DNA from 4 places in the Pelagibius sp. CAU 1746 genome. Region 3 is predicted to be linked to each of the others. Evidence: predicted binding sites of a transcription regulator. Region 3 holds the regulator's gene; each other region holds the start of a gene.
What was found. The regulator PhoB, encoded in region 3, activates phosphate uptake and scavenging genes when phosphate is short. The targets are predictions, from matches to a motif close to TNTCATAAAACTGTCA.

Region 1 (2,196 bases), 2.0 Mb from region 3:
AAGGATGATGGACCACGATGTCCTTGGTGCGGATGGCCGCGAAGCTGTCTCCGCCGAAATCGCGGATCCGTTCCGGAAATCGCGGATTGTAGGGCGCGAAGACCAGGTCCGGGCGTTCGTCGATGATCAGTTCCTTGGTGTCGGAAAGGCCCAGCATTCCGTCCAGAGGGAACACGTTCTCGGGCTCGACCTGCAGTTCGCGCGCCACGAAGTCCAGCAAGGTCGGCTGCATTTCCGCGTCCACCGTCAGGCGGATCACCGACCCGCGGCGCCGGCGCTTCAAGGCGCTCTCGAAGACGCGCACCAGATCCTCTGCCTCTTCCTCCACCTCCAGATCGCTGTCGCGCAGCACGCGGAAAAAGCCGCTGGACTTCACCTCGAACCCCGGAAAGAGTTCGTCGAAGTAGAGGCGCAGCAGTTCCTCAAGGCGAATGAAGCGCGCTTCCCCGCCCGGCAGGCGAATGAAGCGGTCGACCAGCGTCGGAATGGGAATGAGGCCGTTGATCTGCGATTTGTCGTCGCCGCGCAGAAGCTCGACGACGATCGACAGTCCGCGGTTCGGAATGAACGGGAAAGGGTGCGCCGGGTCGATGGCTATGGGGGAGAGCACCGGATAGAGATGGTCCGTGAAGTAGTCGTCCAGCCATAGCCGCTCCTTGGCGGTCACCTGGTCGGATCCGACCACCGAGAGACCGGCCGCGCCGAGCTCGCCAACCAGTTCCAGCCACTTCTCCTGCTGCCAGCGCATCAGCTTGGCGACCCTCTCGTTGATCGCCGCGAGCTGCTGGGCGGGGGTCAGCCCCTCGGGTGAGGGTGTCTTCACGCCAGCCCGCTGTTGCCCGCGCAGGCCGGCCACGCGCACCATGAAGAACTCGTCGAGATTGCTGGCGGAGATCGACAGGAATCGCAAGCGCTCCAACAGGGGATGATTGGCGTTATACGCCTCCTCCAGGACGCGCTCGTTGAACGCCAGCCAGGAAATTTCCCGATTGATGAAGCGCTCGGAGGAAGACAGATCGATCGCGGCCACCTCGGCCCCGGCCGGCAGGTCGGACTCCTGCTCCAGCGGCTCCACTTCAAGCGCGACGATCTTGCTTTCTTCCACTCTTTTCCACTCCGCTCCCGCCGCGACCCGCGCAAGGCGGCTCCGGTTCGACGCCTTCATAGCACAGTCATACATACCGAAATATTACAGTTATATGTGGCCGGCCCGGCGGGCCGGCAAGGTATCCGGCATCCGTGAACGGCTGCCAACGCGGGCTTGATTTACATCAAAGCACCGTAGAATCGATTTGGCTACACAGGTCTTGGCCCGTGGGAGATCCCTACCCAGCCCCATGAGCCAGGGCCTTCCCGTCTTGGCCTCACGGCCGACGGGAAGGCCCCCCAGCTTGTTCCATGCCTCATAAACGCATGGCGCCCAGCCTAGGAGACGATTTCCCAGGCTCCGTCCGGCTGCCGGCAGGCCACGCCATAACCGGATTGGCTGCGCTGGCCGACGACGATCTGTTGTTGGAACTCACGGCAGTATCGCCCGGCCGTGTCCTGGCCCTCGCGCGTCGGCACGATGCGGCCCGATGCGGCACCATCATTCCATTGGATCGTCTCGCCCAAGGGAGCGCTATAGGCGCGCCTCTGCGCCCAGATGGCGTGGTCGCGCTGGCTGTCGTTCAGCACGTCGACGATCTGCAGAGCCAGGATGGCATAGATCGCCCAATCGTCGTCGCGGTCCCGGTAGCGGCGGTGGTGATGGCTCCCTCGCCTGTACTCGTGGTGATGTTTATGCACCACGACCCTGTGCCGGTGCTTGCGGTGACCACGCGGTTCCCAGTGGCGGTCGCCATGCCAGATCACCCGATGGCCATGCCGCTTCGCGCGGTGATGCTTCCTGTGTTTGTGATACTTGCCGTGCCCGCGGTCGTGATCGCCGTGCCAACGGCTTCTGCGGTCATCGCGGTCGTCGTCGTCGGCGACGGCCGGTGTTGCGGTGAGGAGAAATAGCGCGGCAAGCGCCAACAAGAACTTCCTGGACATCCTTCCGATCCTTCCAAAGCTGTCTCGATGCATTGGTGAGATCGGTGCTACGGCAAGGGGCGCCGAGGTCCTCCCCCGGCGCCCCCGAATGGTCATAATTTACCTGACTTCTGTCACGGCTGTGACAGAAGTTGGGCTGCTAAAGCGTTCCCGGAAAGGCGC
Region 2 (2,196 bases), on a different contig from region 3:
TCTCAGCCCTCCGCCTGGATGCCGCGCGGCAGGCCGATGACGGTCCGCCCGCAGGTGAAGAAGATGTCGACGCCCAGCGGGAACTGCGCGGCGTTCAGGCGCCAGTCGTTCCAGAACCAGTCCGGCAACCCCGCCGGCCGGATGACCGCCGTGTCGCGGATGCCGGGGCCCTTCAAGGTCACCGCCGGGCCGTCCTCCAGGCTCGGCACCTGCAGCAGCAGGCTGGCCGAGCTGTCCGGGTACTGATCGACCCCCTGGGCGAAGACCGTCAGGCGCGGCATGTGCTCCGGATCGCTCACCAGGGCGAAGGCGGCGTCCCGGCTGCGCTCCACGAGGGGACAGCCGCAGTGGAACTTCAGATAGGCGCGCAGCGGCGGCGTGTCGGCGATCCAGTCGATCCACAGCGGGGTGTCGTAGTCGAGCAGGGTCAGCGCCGCCGCCGCGGTCGCAGGGTCCAACGGCTCCGGCCCCGCGACGTCACCCGGCAACGTCACCGGCCGCCCCGGATGGGCCAGCGCCGTCAGCAGGCCGCGGAAAATGTGCTGGGAGTCATGGACCGGGTCGGCGAGACCGGGCCTCAGCTCCGCGGTATCGATACCGCCTGTTGCGGCGTTGGAACTGGACGCCAATGCCATTATTCGTTCTCCCCGCGCACCATGGTGAAGAAGTTGACCTTGGTGGCGTTGGCCTTGCGGCTGCGCCTGCTGCGGCGTTCGGCATGGGCGGCCTCCAGCGGCGCGATCACGCCGTCCTCCAGCGCCCCGCGCCGGGCCTCGTCCTGCAGCAGGGCGTCGAAAAGCGCCGCCAGCTCGGCATGGCGCTTGGAACGCCCCTGGACATAGCCCAGGCCAATGGAAGCGGGGCCCGCCCCCCCGGAGGCCAGCCGCAGGGCGCAGCGGGTCACCGTCATCTGGCCCAGGTTGAAGCGGCCGCCGGTGCCGCCGGTACGGGCGCGCACCATGACCATGCCGACCTCCGGCCGGCGCAGCCAGTCGTAGGCCGGCTTGTCCGCCAGGTCCTCCCAGGCGCTTTCCAGTTCGTCGAGCTTGGCCTTGGCCAGAACCGAGATCCAGCGCTGGCGCGCCGCCTGCGCCGGATCGTTCTGCTCTGAATCCAATTGCCCTGAAGCCGAGTGGCCGCCCCCTTGCGAGGGGGCCGCCTGAGGGACCCTATCCATTAGACAAGTCCTATATTTGTCTAGATGTCTGTATGTTTTGATGTTAGAAGCGGCGCTCAAGCGATGTAAAGCAGAACTTCGTGAAACTTGGATGACGGAACCGCGAAAAGAGGATGGCGGCGATGACTTTAGAAAGGCGTGACGGCGTGGCGCTGTGGCGCCAGATCGCCGAGACCTTGGAAAGCGACATCAAGGCGCAGGTCTTCGCCCCCGGCAAGCAACTGCCGACCGAGGCCGAACTGGCCGAGCGCTTCTCCGTCAACCGCCATACGGTGCGCCGCGGCATCGCCTTCCTGGAACAGGAGGGGCTGCTGCGCGTCGAGCAGGGCCGCGGCACCTTCGTGCAGGAGCGCATGGTCGACTACAAGCTGGGCAAGCGCACCCGCTTCACCGAGAACATCGAAAAGCAGTCGCGCATTCCCTCCGGTGAGCTGGTGCGCGCCATCGTGGTCAGCGCCGACGAGACCCTGGCCAGGAACCTGCACCTCCGCAAAGGCGCCCCGGTGGCGCTGATCGAAAGCGTCGGTAAGGTGGACGGCCGGCCGATCTCGGTCGCCGCGCACCACTTCCCGGCCAAGCGCTTTCCCGAAATGATCGATGTCTACAAGAAGACGCGCTCGGTCACCAAGGCGCTCGCCCACTACGGCGTCGCGGACTATACGCGCAAGGAAACCCGCATCACCGCGCGCCTGCCCACCGCCAGCGAGTGCCGCCTGCTGGAACTGCCGCGTAGCCAGCCGGTGCTGGTCACCGAATCGATCAACGTCGACGCCGAGGGGCGCGTCGTCGAATACGGCTGGGGCCGCATGGCCGCGGAGCGCGCCCAGCTCGTCGTGCAGCCCTGATCACATCCCCTCTCGCGCCAACACCCCGGTCGCCTCTGGGCCCTCGGCACAAAGCCGAGGGTGACAAGAGGCGCGGTCGCTATGTCGCCGCCTAGACCGCCACAAGTTCGATGACCGAGCCGGAACTCGTCTCGGATCGGGTGGCAACGGACTCTCACATCAGCGCATTCCCGA
Region 3 (2,196 bases):
CTCGCTGGCGCCTCTCTCGGCGAAGAGGCCGGCAGGCTCTGCGGCGCCGACCGCTTGGCGATCCGTCCTTATCCCAAGGCGTTGGAGCAGACCTTCGCCCTGCCGGACGGGCAAAAGATCTTCCTGCGCCCGCTGCGCCCCGAGGATGCCGAGGCCCTGCGCGAAGGTTTTCGGCACATGGATCCGGAAGACGTGCGCATGCGCTTTTTCGCGCAGATGCGCGAGATGCCGCCGGACTTGGCGGCACGCCTCACGCAGCTCGACTACGACCGCGAAATGGCGCTGGCCGCCTTCCCGGCGCCAGGCGAGGACCACAGCGCCAAGGGCGGAGACCGCGGCGGCCTGGGCGTGGTGCGACTGGTCGCCGACCCGGACAACCAGCGCGCCGAGTTCGCCATCGCCATCCGCTCCGACGCCAAGGGCCGCGGCCTGGGCCGCGCGCTGATGGAGCGCATCATGGACTTCGCGGTGAGGCGGGGCCTCAGCGAAGTTTGGGGCGACGTGCTGGCCGACAACGCGCGCATGTTGGCGCTCTGCGACGAGCTGGGCTTTCAACGCGGCGCACCGGAAGACGGCATAATCCGCGTCCGCCGCCCGCTGCGCGAGTAACTGCTCGGAGATTGCGGTGCATCCTTCGAGATGGCGCTGCCGCGCCTCCTCAGGATGAGGCAGGAGCTTAGTTGACCTCATGCTGAGGAGTGAGCGTCAGCGAGCGTCTCGAAGCACGAGGTCATTCAGGCACTGGGCCGGTCGAGGGAGTAGCCGGCCGAGCGCACGGTGCGGATCAGATCCTCCTCGCCGCTTTGGTTCAGCGCCTTGCGCAGCCGGCGGATGTGGACGTCGACGGTGCGCGGCTCCACGTAGACGTCGCGGCCCCAGACCGAATCCAGAAGCTGCTCGCGGGTGAAGACGCGACCGGGGTGTTGCATCAGGTGGCGCAGCAGGCGGAACTCCGTCGGGCCCAGATGGATGTCCTGGCCATTGCGTTTGACGCGGTGCGCCGCCAGGTCCATGGCCAGGTCCTCGAAGGTCAGCATCTCGCTGCTCAGCTCCGGCTTGCTCCGGCGCAGCACCGCGTTGACGCGTGCGATCATCTCCGCCGGCGAGAAGGGCTTGGTGATGTAGTCGTCGCAACCGCTGTCCAGCCCGCGCAGCTTGTCGCTCTCCTCGCCGCGCGCCGTCAACATGATGATCGGCACGCGCTTGGTTTCCGATTTGCTGCGCAACTGCCGGCAAACCTCGATGCCGGACATCAGCGGCAGCATCCAGTCCAGCAGGATCAGGTCCGGCACCTCTTCGGCGGCCGCCACAAGGGCCTCCTCGCCGTCGCCCGCGGTGTTTATGCGGAAGCCCGCACTTTCAAGGTTGTAGCGCAGCATCGTGACCAGGGCCTCCTGGTCCTCGACGATCAGGACAAGAGGTTTCATGCGCCCTCCCCGTCTTCCGTGCCGCCTTCCTCAACGTCTTCCGGATTCATGATCTGGAAACTGGAGAGGTCGTTCTTCGGGCGGCCGCCTTGGATGCGCTTTCCGGTCGTAAGATAGTGTGTCGTCTCGGCGATGTTAGTGGCGTGATCGCCGATGCGCTCGATGTTCTTGGCAATGAACAGCAAATGCGTGCAGGGCGTGATGTTGCGCGGGTCTTCCATCATGTAGGTGAGGAGCTCGCGGAACAGCGCCGTGTACATCTCGTCGACCTCTTCGTCGCGGTGCCAGACGTCGATCGCGCGGTTGGGGTCGTGGTTGGCGTAGGCGTCGAGCACGTCCTTGATGATCGCCTGCACCAGCTTGGCCATGCGCGGGATGGAGCGCGTCGCCTCGTGGGGCGCAAGCTGGTTGAGGGCCAAGGTGCGCTTGGCGACGTTCTTGGCATAGTCGCCGATGCGCTCCAGGTCGCTCGAAATCTTCAGCGCCGAAATCACTTCGCGCAGATCGTTGGCCATGGGCTGGCGCAGCGCCAGGGTGCGCACCGCGTTCTCGTCCAGCTCCAGGTCCATCTCGTCGATGGCCTCGTCACCCGCGACCACCTTCTGCGCCAGCTCCGAATCGCGGCGCGCCAGAGCGTCGATCGCATTGGCCATCTGGGCCTCGGCGAGACCGCCCATGCGCAGCACGATGGCGTTGAGTTGCTGCAGTTCCTCGTCGAAGGATTTGACGATGTGGTTGGCGCTCATGCTTGCCTGCCCTTCGCGTCTCG
Region 4 (2,196 bases), 850 kb from region 3:
TGGTCAGGCTGGGGTAGCTGACCGCCACCGCGTCGAAGCCAGCGGCGCGCAGGTCGCGCTCCATGGCGCGGAACAGGGCGGGCGAGCGCCCCATGCCGTGCAGCAGGATCACCAGGTGCGGGCTGCGCGGTGCGAGTCGTTCCGTCCGCTTGAAGCGCTGCAGCGCATCGAAGCAGGCGCTGAACAGGCCGTGTTCGCGGACCCGCTGCTCATCGTCGAGCAGGCGGCAGGTGGGGAGCATCACGTGATGCTGCACGCGCCAGCCGGCATAGACCTGGCTGTCTTCCCAGAGCTGCGTGCGATTGAGCTGCACGGCCCCGGCGATCAGGGTGGCCAGGGTCAGCAGCAGCAGGACGCGGCGCCGCGTGAGCTTGACGCGCATGGCTTCAGCCCTCCCCTCGTTCAGTCCGAAGGCCGCCGCCCAAGGCCCGCCAGCAGCTTTCGGCGAGCTGGTCGGCGACCTCACCAAGGGGCCGGGTGACGCGGCCGTAGACCCTGAAGACCGCGACCTGCAGGACGATGCCCATCACCATGGCGGTGGCGACCTCGGCGTCCTGCCTGGGGATCTCGCCGCGCGCCATCGCCGTCTCCAGCACCGTCTTGATGACCTTCACCGGGGTCTGCATGTCCTCGGTGACGCGCGAGAGCTGGCCGTGCTGCACCAGCAGCAGGAAGCGGAACATGTCCGGGTCCTGCTCGAAGAGGCTGCAGAACATCCCGACCATGACCCGCAGCTTGCCGGGCAGGTCGTGCCGTTCGGCCTGCAGCGCCTCCACCTCGGCGGCCAGGCGCAGGTAGTTGGTGGAGAAGAGCTGCCAAATGAGTTCTTCCTTGCCCGGATAGTGGCGGTAGATGGTGCCCTCGGCGATGCCCGCCGCACCGGCGATGTCGCCGATGGTGGTGCGGTCGACGCCCTTCTCGGCGAAAAGCGCCAGGGCGACTTCCTGGATCTTCTCCTGGGTGCGGGCGCCTCGGGACGGCGTTACGCGGGCCATGGTGGCGGCCATGGGGTTCTCTCCGGCCGAAGGAATGTGAGTGAACGTTCACTCACATATAATCTCTTTGCCGCGCCCGTGCAAGCCCCGCCATCCATCCAGGCGGCCGCGACAGTGGAGCGGAATCAGGATCAAATTCCCATAACACACGAAGATTTAAGCGATAAGGCGCAGGATCGTCAGGGATTCGCCCTGGGCCGGCTTCTGCCCACTTGCACAGAACGCCAGAAAATGTAAGTTTTCTTACAACCTCTAAACACCTGGAATCTCTGAGACTCTCACGTGGAAACCATTGTCAGTATCGCCGGCGGCGTGGCCCTCCTGCTGTGGGGAGTGCGCATGGTGCGCACCGGGGTCACCCGGTCGTTCGGCGCCGAGCTGCGGCGCCTGCTGGCCCTGTCCGCGAAAAGCCGCTTCACCGGCTTTCTTTCCGGCCTGGTCGTAACCGGGGCGCTGCAGAGCGGCACCGCGACGACCCTGATCACCACCTCCTTCGCGGCCCAGGGCCTGGTCACGGGCGCCGCCGCGCTGGCTATCATCCTGGGCGCCGATGTCGGCACCACCGTGGTGGTGCAGGTGCTGTCCTTCGGTCTTCACTGGCTTTCGCCGCTGCTCATCGCCTGCGGCGTTTTCGGTTTCCTGTCGTCCAAACGCACCCGGCACAAGAACCTGGCGCGCATCACCCTGGGTCTCGGGCTGATGCTGCTGGCGCTGCAACTGATCGTGGAGGCTTCTGCGCCGCTGCGCGAATCGCAGGTCTTCGCGGTGCTGCTGCAGCCGCTGGGCAGCGAGCCGCTGCTGGCGGTGCTGGTCGCCGCCGTGCTCACCTGGGCCTCGCACTCCAGCGTCGCCATCGTGCTGCTGATCATGTCGCTGGCCACCGCCGGCGTCCTGGCCGCGCCGCTGGCGCTCGCCCTGGTGCTCGGCGCCAACCTGGGCGCCGCCATCACCCCCCTTGCCGTGACCTGGGCCTCGCCGGTCGCCGCCCGCCGCCCGCCGATCGGCAACCTGGTGATCCGCACCGCCGGGGTGCTGGCGGTCCTGCCGGCGCTGCACTGGCTGCTGCCTTACCTGGAACTGCTGGGCGCCTCGCCGGAGCGCATGGTGGCCAACTTCCACACCCTCTTCAATCTGGCCATCGCGGCGCTCTTCCTGCCTTTCGTCAGGCAGGTCATCGCGCTGGTCACCCGCCTGCTGCCGG

Region 1: AAFN88_RS12475 (RNA degradosome polyphosphate kinase) is a predicted target of PhoB. The motif match lies at 1,190-1,205, and genes of this name have one in related genera.
Region 2: phnF (phosphonate metabolism transcriptional regulator PhnF) is a predicted target of PhoB. The motif match lies at 1,259-1,274, and genes of this name have one in related genera.
Region 4: AAFN88_RS07130 (Na/Pi cotransporter family protein) is a predicted target of PhoB. The motif match lies at 1,228-1,243, and genes of this name have one in related genera.

What each region holds. Positions count from the first base shown of each region.
Region 1 is NZ_JBDOQT010000001.1:2,625,206-2,627,401, reverse strand. It holds gene AAFN88_RS12475 (RNA degradosome polyphosphate kinase) at 1-1,030, opposite strand, end outside; gene AAFN88_RS12470 (hypothetical protein) at 1,426-2,034, opposite strand; gene AAFN88_RS12465 (SDR family oxidoreductase) at 2,174-2,196, opposite strand, start outside.
Region 2 is NZ_JBDOQT010000002.1:835,675-837,870, forward strand. It holds gene phnH (phosphonate C-P lyase system protein PhnH) at 3-635, opposite strand; gene phnG (phosphonate C-P lyase system protein PhnG) at 635-1,117, opposite strand; gene phnF (phosphonate metabolism transcriptional regulator PhnF) at 1,300-2,022, shown strand.
Region 3 is NZ_JBDOQT010000001.1:634,524-636,719, reverse strand. It holds gene AAFN88_RS02895 (bifunctional acetate--CoA ligase family protein/GNAT family N-acetyltransferase) at 1-609, shown strand, start outside; gene phoB (phosphate regulon transcriptional regulator PhoB) at 735-1,427, opposite strand; gene phoU (phosphate signaling complex protein PhoU) at 1,424-2,173, opposite strand.
Region 4 is NZ_JBDOQT010000001.1:1,486,253-1,488,448, reverse strand. It holds gene AAFN88_RS07140 (alpha/beta fold hydrolase) at 1-382, opposite strand, end outside; gene AAFN88_RS07135 (TetR/AcrR family transcriptional regulator) at 387-1,007, opposite strand; gene AAFN88_RS07130 (Na/Pi cotransporter family protein) at 1,278-2,196, shown strand, end outside.